DNA from 4 places in the Bacillus sp. KNSH39 genome. Region 1 is predicted to be linked to each of the others. Evidence: riboswitches for the same ligand, from Rfam matches in the RefSeq annotation. Region 1 holds a riboswitch; each other region holds the start of a gene.
What was found. Region 1 has a riboswitch for S-adenosylmethionine ahead of ACUL40_RS08035 (M20 family metallopeptidase). Riboswitches for the same ligand answer to the same signal wherever they lie in the genome.
Positions count from the first base shown of each region.

Region 1 (2,203 bases):
TTACGTTTCCTGCGTCGGTTGAACCGATTCCTACTCTTTCTTTACGATTTACATCTTCACCTAATAGTTCTAGTTCTTCCGCTACAATATCGTTATATGTTTTTGTTACGAGTAATTCATCGATTTCATTTTGGAATTGATGGATTTTTACTTTCGCACCTGTTGCTAACGCTGCTCCCTCAGCAATGTTTCTTACTTTTTCTGTTACTTCCGCGCATCTTTTTCGCGTTGCTGCACGGATGAAAAACCTAGCCGCGGCATAGTCAGGAATAATGTTAGGTGCTTTTCCTCCTTCTGTAATGACGCCATGAATTCTCACGTCTGACGGAAGTTGTTGGCGAAGTGCATTAATACCGTTATAGAGCTGAATAACCGCATCTAATGCGTTAATCCCTTCTTCTGGCGAAGCTGCAGCGTGAGCTGTTTTTCCGTAAAAATGAAAATCAAGTGGATCGACTGCTAGTGAAGGACTCGTTGTTGCTGTCTTTCCGCTCGGATGAATCATAAGCGCTGCATCAATATTTTTAAATAAGCCTGCCTTTACATAACTCGATTTTGCGCTACCGTTCGGTCCTCCTTCTTCAGCTGGTGTTCCGAAAACGACAACTTCCCCGCCAATTTCTTCAAGCGTTTCTGATAATGCGATCGCTGCTGCAACGCTAATTGTGCCAATTAAATTGTGACCACACGCATGGCCAAGTCCTGGTAAAGCGTCATACTCAGCTAAAAATGCGATTGCTGGTCCTTGTTTTCCAGAGCTTTTTCGCGCGATAAATCCCGTTTCATGTCCAGCTATATTGTGCTGCAACTGAAACCCTGCACTACCTAGTAATAAACTTAACGTTCTTGATGCGTAAAACTCTTGGTTTCCAATCTCCGGATTCGCATGAATATCATGACTTGTTTCTATGTACTTTTCCTTATTTCTTTCGATACTCTCTTCAATTGTTTTTCTTTGTGACGCTACTCCTGTCGCTCCCATTTTTCTTCCTCCTTTTATTTTCACGTAAAAAAGCCTCTTTCTAAAAGATAGAAAGAGGCTTCTGTATATACAATCAAAATGAGCTTCTTTCTTATCTTTCAAGTTACCTTGCTGGAATTGGCACAGTATTCATAACGAATCCGCTGCCGAGGTATCATAGGGCCAGTCCCTCCACCTCTCGTGATAAGAATTTTCATAAAATTACATTAAATTATTTTTTATTCTAAGTTCATTCCAAGTAAAAGTCAAGGAATTCCTATCCGAATTTACCGAATATCTAAAAATCCTTTTAATACACCAATTGTTTCTGGTGCTTGCAGTCTTGCACATACGTACGGAAATTCCGTGCTACCTTCAAATATCATTTGAGATGTGAGCGGTGCGCCTGCCCAGAAGATTTCATCATCAATTACGATAAACGGGAATGCTTTATTTTGTCTTTGTAACTTTACATTTTTCAGTGGAACTGGTCCATCACTATAAACTATTATCTGTGCATTTGTACGCATTAACGCTTGCCATACTCGCTTATCCACTTGTTTTGTACTTGGAAGTGAAATAATAATTTTTCGTTTTGCGGCTAAAATATCTTTTAATAGCCCTTTCGGCTCTTCAAGATTCATTTCCATAAACCAGCGTAAACGTTTCGAAATTTTCCGTTCCCACAATTGTCTTGATGTCGTGCGATCATACACATCTCCGTGACGTTCTATATGAGCTGTTAATTGTGATAACGCTTGTTTTCTCGATAAATTTTTGCGCATGTAGTGGCAATCTGATAATTGAATGAACTTCCGATACGATAAACTTAACTAAATCTATACAATTCAATCAAATTTACACGAGTTAGTGCTTCATCGTGTTCTCGCAACCCCGAAGGGACGAGGGGTATAACACTCCACACGAGGCAGTATCGTTACCTCCTATTATCAAGCATTTATTTTACCCATCTTGATAAATTTATCGCAGCATTTACATCCCTATCGTGATGGCTATTGCATGAAGCACAACGCCATTCACGAATCTTTAAACTCCACTGTCCTTCTGGTTGAACTGAATGGTCGTATTTTACGCCGCAACATGAGCAAATCTTGCTTGAGGCGAACCATTTATCAGCTTTTACATACGCAATGCCGTACTTCTCGCACTTGTATGACAAACATTGAAAGAAGAAGTTTAATTTTTGAAATGAAAATGCTTTCGATAGCTTTTTGTTTTTTA
Region 1 covers NZ_JBQXYO010000001.1:1,602,919-1,605,121, forward strand. The annotation lists gene ACUL40_RS08035 (M20 family metallopeptidase) at 1-982, opposite strand, end outside; SAM riboswitch class I at 1,071-1,172, opposite strand; partial or broken gene ACUL40_RS08040 (AAA domain-containing protein) at 1,249-1,776, opposite strand; gene ACUL40_RS08045 (RNA-guided endonuclease InsQ/TnpB family protein) at 1,920-2,203, opposite strand, start outside.

Region 2 (2,203 bases), 2.5 Mb from region 1:
ACTTCAAGCATTTGAAACTACATTAGAGAAATTAGGTCTAGAATATTTAGATTTATATTTAGTACATTGGCCTGTAAAAGGGAAATATACTGAATCATGGAAAGCATTAGAAAAACTTTATAAAGATGGCCGTGTTCGCGCTATCGGTGTGAGTAATTTCCACATTCACCACTTACAAGACGTATTTGAAATTGCTGAAATTAAGCCAATGGTCAACCAAGTGGAATATCACCCACGTTTAGCACAAGAAGAGCTACATGCATTCTGTAAAGAACATAATATCCAGCTTGAAGCTTGGTCACCATTAATGCAAGGACAACTACTAGATAATCCAACGTTACAAGAAATTGCGACAAAATATAATAAATCAACTGCGCAAATTATTTTACGTTGGGATTTACAAAACGAAGTTGTAACAATTCCCAAATCAATTAAAGAACATCGCATTATTGAAAATGCAAACATCTTCGACTTTGAATTAAGTGCTGATGATATGAAAGCAATTCAAGCTTTAAATGAAGATCGTCGCGTTGGTCCAGATCCAGATAACTTTAACTTCTAGTAGAAAAACCACTGCCATATGCAGTGGTTTTTCTATTTAATAAAACTGAAAATTTAAACTATATTTCATTTAGTTGACACTTCATTATTCAAGGTGTAAGATTTTGAATTATCAAAGAAACACAAAAATTAATAAAATTTATTCGTTTACTCATTGTATCAAGAGAGGTGGAGGGACTGGCCCTTTGAAACCTCGGCAACAGGTTCATTTTGAATACTGTGCCACTTCCTGCAAGCTTTATGCTTGAAAGATAGAATGAGGGACTTCGTTTATATACGGGTGCATAACTTGTACGTAAAAATCCCTCTTTCTCAATATGAAAAGAGGGATTTTTTATTTTTCATTTCCCTCATCATCATCCAAACTTAATTATTTAGGAGGAAAATCAAATGAAAAAGAAGTTTGTACCCGGTATTGCATCAGTTGTAGGAGTAAGTATTTTATTAACTGGTTGCGGTAGTTATAAAAACGAAGCAAGCGGAGCAAATGCAAAAGACGAGGCACCTAGTAAACAGGTTTTAAACTTATCTTCACCTACTGAAATACGAACAATGGATACGGCTCGTGCTACAGATACTGATTCTGGTCAAGTAATGAGAAACGTATTTGAAGGTTTGTATAATCTTGGTGAAGGTAACAAACCTGTTCCTGGTGTTGCAAAATCTCATGAAGTAAGTGGCGATAAAACGAAATACACATTCCATTTGCGAGATTCAAAATGGTCAAACGGCACTCCTGTTACAGCTAAAGATTTTGTGTTCGCTTGGCAACGTGCCGTAGATCCAGCAACAGCCTCTGAATATGCATTTTTATTCTTTGATATTAAAAACGCAACAAAAATTAACAACAAAGAACTTCCAGCCGACCAACTTGGTGTAAAAGCAGTTGATGACCATACGTTTGAGGTAGAATTAGAGCGTCCTGTTCCTTATTTTATTAGCTTAACAGCGTTCCCAACATTTCTACCAATTAATGAGGAATTCTTTAAAGTACAAGGTGATAAGTACGCTTTAGAAGATAATACAATCTTGTACAATGGAGCTTTTACACTAAGCGATTGGAAGCACGAACAAAGCTTTAAATTTAAGAAGAACCCTACCTATTGGGATAAAGATACTGTCAAACTAGAAGAAATCAATTTTAATGTCGTAAAAGAAAAATCAACAGAAGTAAATTTATTCGAGTCAAAACAATTAGATCGTATAAAACTAACATCTGACTTCGTCGATAAATATAAAAAGGATGCTAACTTTAAAGAACGTCCAAACGTAGGCGTACAATTTTTACGTATGAATCAACAAAACAAAGTACTTCAAAACGTTTCTGCACGCCAAGCAATTGATCAAACAATTGATAGAAAATCCTTTGTAAATACGTTATTAAATGATGGCTCTACACCAACATTTGGTCTCGTTCCAAAAAACTTTGCAAAAGGACCTGAAGGAAAAGACTTCCGTACTGCAAACGGCGATTTAACAAAAGTTGATACAAAATCTGCACAAGAGTTATGGAAAAAAGCTAAACAAGAGCTTGGTTCTGAAAAGATAACATTAGAATTATTAACGAGTGATGCTGACCTTGATAAGAAAACTGGTGAATTCTTAAAAGGACAACTAGAAAAGAATCTAGATGGATTAATAG
Region 2 covers NZ_JBQXYO010000001.1:4,053,283-4,055,485, reverse strand. The annotation lists gene ACUL40_RS20800 (aldo/keto reductase) at 1-562, shown strand, start outside; SAM riboswitch class I at 715-819, shown strand; gene ACUL40_RS20795 (peptide ABC transporter substrate-binding protein) at 952-2,203, shown strand, end outside.
Region 2: another riboswitch for S-adenosylmethionine. It lies ahead of ACUL40_RS20795 (peptide ABC transporter substrate-binding protein); the one in region 1 lies ahead of ACUL40_RS08035 (M20 family metallopeptidase).

Region 3 (2,203 bases), 3.7 Mb from region 1:
ATTCATTTAACTTAGATGGATCAACTTTATATCAAGCAATTGCGGCTATTTTCTTGGCGCAAATGTACGGTATTGATTTATCTATTACACAACAAATTACATTATTACTTGTATTAATGGTTACATCAAAAGGTATCGCAGGTGTACCGGGCGTATCATTCGTTGTATTATTAGCGACACTTGGTACAGTAGGTATTCCACCTGAAGGCTTAGCGTTCATTGCTGGTATTGACCGTATTTTAGATATGGCTCGTACAGCAGTTAACGTTGTAGGAAACTCTTTAGCAGCTGTAGTTATGTCTAAGTGGGAAGGTCAATATGACGCTGAAAAAGGACAAGCTTATTTAAAAGAGATTTCTGAAAAGGGTCAAGCGGCTTAATTATAATATGAACAAGCTCTCACATAATATGTGGGAGCTTTTCTGTATATAGAAGAGGAGCAGACATAATGAAACGAAAATATGGTGACGGTTCTTCGTGGAAGAGACTAATAGAAAAGAGTTATACGGTTAAGCAAGTGGAAGAGGGAATGCTCGGAATACTGGATATAAAAAAGGTGAGAGAGCCTAGTTGTAAAGAATATGATGGTGAAGAACTTTGTATTGCAGCAGATCAGTATACGTGGATTCAATATTTCATAGACGGGAAAAACTTTGCGATTACCGCTATGTTAGATGATCAGAAAAAATTAGTGCAATATTATATCGATGTGGCGAAAGAATATAAAATAGACGATCGTGGTTTACCGTATTTTGATGATTTATATTTAGATGTAGTATTATTATCTAGCGGTAAGGTGTATGTATTAGATGAAGAGGAGCTAGAGGATGCTTATAAAAGTGGTGATGTCACGAAGGAAGAGTATGAGCTAGCATGGCACACTACGAAATGGATATTAGCAACAATAAAAAATAGTGAATTTTATTGGATTTCAATATTGGAAGAAGAAATCGAAAAGTTAAAATGATTGTTGTATTCAAATTTTTGTATAATTACCAAAAAAATCTATACAAAAAATAATTGACTTTTGTTTTGTAAGCGAGTAAAGTTAGGGAAGAAATTATTATTAAAAAATAAATATGAAACCTTCTTATAAAGAGAGGCGGAGGGACTGGCCCTACGATGCCTCGGCAGCGGACTCGATTTCAGAGTGCTGTGCCAAATCCAGCAAGCGTGTGCTTGAAAGATGAGAAGAGTGTTTCTTATAGATGTATAAGACCTCTTCTCATCGGAAGAGGTCTTTTGTTATTCATTAGAAAAAGGTTGAAACTAGGGAGAGATGGTACTTTGAAAGAAACGAGAGGAAATGGTTTAGCTTTATTACCACTTGGAATATTTTTGGCGCTATTTATTGGTTCTGGAATTATTACAGGTGATTTCTATAAATTGCCGATACTTGTAGCGATTTCAATTGCTGTAGGAGTCGCTTTAGTGATGAATCGTAAAGAAAGTTTTAATGTGAAAGTAGAGCGGTTCGCTAAAGGTGCAGGAAATCCGGATATTATGATTATGGTATTAATTTTTGTGCTTGCAGGTGCGTTTTCTGAAACTGCTAAAGGAATGGGCGGAGTAGACTCAACTGTTAATTTAGCGTTAACTATTTTACCGCCAGGATTTATCGTAGCTGGAATCTTTGTTATTGGTGCATTTATTTCATTAGCGATGGGAACTTCAATGGGAACAATTGCAGCATTAGCGCCGATTGCTGTAGGTATTAGTGGTCAAACTGATATCTCAATTGCGCTTGCAATGGCTACTGTTGTTGGCGGAGCGATGTTTGGTGATAATTTATCATTTATTTCAGATACAACAATCGCAGCTGTTCGTTCACAAGGAACAGAAATGAAAGATAAGTTTAAAACGAACTTTTTAATTGTGTTACCAGCGGCTATTATTACAATTGTACTATTAGTAATAGTTACTTCAGGAAGTGACACGCAGATTAAAGCACATAGCTTTGATTGGATAAAGATTTTACCGTACGCAGGAGTACTTATTACAGCGCTACTTGGCTGGAATGTACTTATTGTATTAACTGGTGGAACTGTACTATCTGGTGTTATCGGCCTTATAGATGGAAGTTACACGTTAGAAAGTTTCTTTAAAAGTGTAACGACTGGAATGGGCGGTATGATGGAGTTAGTATTACTTGCTATATTAATTGGCGGTATGGTTGAATTAATCCAATATAATGGTGGTATTC
Region 3 covers NZ_JBQXYO010000001.1:5,300,459-5,302,661, forward strand. The annotation lists gene gltP (glutamate/aspartate:proton symporter GltP) at 1-380, shown strand, start outside; gene ACUL40_RS27260 (DUF402 domain-containing protein) at 449-967, shown strand; SAM riboswitch class I at 1,088-1,193, shown strand; gene ACUL40_RS27265 (Na+/H+ antiporter NhaC family protein) at 1,288-2,203, shown strand, end outside.
Region 3: another riboswitch for S-adenosylmethionine. It lies ahead of ACUL40_RS27265 (Na+/H+ antiporter NhaC family protein); the one in region 1 lies ahead of ACUL40_RS08035 (M20 family metallopeptidase).

Region 4 (2,203 bases), 2.7 Mb from region 1:
GTAGAAATTTTTTTGCCGACCTTTTAATGTATTGGGAGAAAAGATTTTTCAGAAAAGTGTTCTTGTTGTGTAAATATAAACATTTTATAAAATGTTTCAAGAAGGGTTTTTTTTATAAAATACTTCGTTTATAATGGAGGAAAATATCGACATGAGATTGATTGCTCATGTAGCGGTTCAGTAGTGTTATGAAAAGATAAGAAGGGGTGCACACGCATCCTTTTTTCTATGCAGATATTATGAAAGAGGTGGTATGATGGAATTAACATTAAATTCGACTGTATGTTTACACACGATTCAATTTCGAAAAGAGCAAAAGAATTATATTGTAAAAGATACAATTACAGGAGAAAAATATGAAATGCCGCCACTTTGGATTGATGCATTGGCAATGATGCGTGACGGTTTTTTATTGGGGGAAATTGAGGAGAAATTAAAAGAAGAGTATCCATCCGAAGAAGTGAATATGTTAGCATTCACGAGGCAACTGTTAGAACTAGAACTTGTTGAAATGGTAGATGGAGAAGAGATAGCTTGCACAAAGAAGAAAGAGATAGATTGTTTAGCTTGGGTGCGTCCTCGTGTGGAACAATTCTTTCTTAATTTAAATAGAAAATATAGAAGCAAAGACCAGTAGTGGCCTTTGCTTTTTTTATAGGCTATGTTTAAAAAATAACAGCAAATGCTCTTGCGAAAGCACCGTCACTATTTTTAATTTTTAAAGGTGCTGCTGAGAAAAAGAAACGTTTTGCTTCGATAGCATCTAGATTTGTTAAGTTTTCAATTAAGTAAATATCATTCCCTAGTAATATGTGATGAATCGGTGATGTTTCTGTTGTGACTTCATCAGGAGAAATGAAATCTAAACCGATAGATTTTACTTTTAATCGCACTAGTTCTTTAGCTAATTCTTCAGAAAGATAAAATGCTTCCTTCTCATAAGCTTCTGTATTCCATTTTGTGGATAGATTAGAATGAAAAATAACAATATCACCTTCTTTTATGTCAGTATTATGCAATACTGTCTTAGGTAATTTTCGCTCTTGAATATGTGTTACATCTATAAGAACAGCTTCACCTACAAATTGATCCAGCGGTAATTGATCGATGGTCGTTGCGCCTGAAATAAAATGCGCAGGAGCATCACAATGCGTGCCAACATGAACGACAGAATGAAAATCTGTAACTTGATATCCTGATTCTTCAACACTTGTAACAGCTTCTAGTTGTATTTTAGGTGTTCCAGGAAATTGAGACATATTATTTTCAAATGTTTGTGATAAATCAATTACTTTCATTTTACATACCTCCAATATATGTTTTTCAAATAATAAAAAGCTCATCCTTCAGTATCAAGAAAGATGAGCTTTACATGCTAGTTGAGTTTTATCTTCCAAAATGCATTGCATTTTGCAGGAATTAGCACCTATTCAGTTTGTATAAACTGAGGTTGCTGGGCTTCAAAGGGCCGGTCCCTCTGCCTCTCTTGATAAAGAAGTATTCAGTTTTTAAAATCGGAATTTTCCGATAGTTAAATTGTAATTCATTTCCTTTTTGCGTGCAATACAAAATAGGTATTCACCCAAATAAAGCTGCTCGCATATTGTAGCTTATGTAAATAGAATGCTGCGAAGGAGTGAGTGCAGTGACAGGAAATGTATTAAATTATTATGCTGGTGGTAATACAGCTAGGGGATTTCACAATTTATACGAAGAGAATTTAAAAGGATTAGACAGATTATTTATCTTAAAGGGTGGCCCAGGAACGGGAAAATCTTCTTTAATAAAGGCAATAGGTCGTGAATGGATTGAAAAAGGATATGATATTGAATTTTTACATTGTTCTTCTGATAATAAATCGGTTGATGGTGTAATTATCCCAAAATTAAAAGTAGGAATTGTTGATGGGACATCGCCGCATGTTATTGAGCCAAAAATGCCAGGAGTTGTTGAAGAGTATATAAATTTAGGAATTGCTTGGGACTCAGATAAACTAAGAAAGCAGAAGTTAGAAATTGAAAGATTTGTTTCAGAAGCAAGCAAAGCTTTTCAGTCTGCTTACGCACGTTTTAAAGAGGCATTGGTTATACATGATGAGTGGGAGAAGATATATATTGATAATATAGATTTTAATAAAGCAAATGAACTAACCAATCAGCTAATCCAGAAATTATTTGCAGATAAAAGCGGGAGACAATCGCTT
Region 4 covers NZ_JBQXYO010000001.1:4,252,962-4,255,164, forward strand. The annotation lists gene ACUL40_RS21775 (ATP-binding protein) at 1-27, shown strand, start outside; gene ACUL40_RS21780 (hypothetical protein) at 257-637, shown strand; gene ACUL40_RS21785 (cyclase family protein) at 666-1,298, opposite strand; SAM riboswitch class I at 1,384-1,496, opposite strand; gene ACUL40_RS21790 (PRK06851 family protein) at 1,646-2,203, shown strand, end outside.
Region 4: another riboswitch for S-adenosylmethionine. It lies ahead of ACUL40_RS21785 (cyclase family protein); the one in region 1 lies ahead of ACUL40_RS08035 (M20 family metallopeptidase).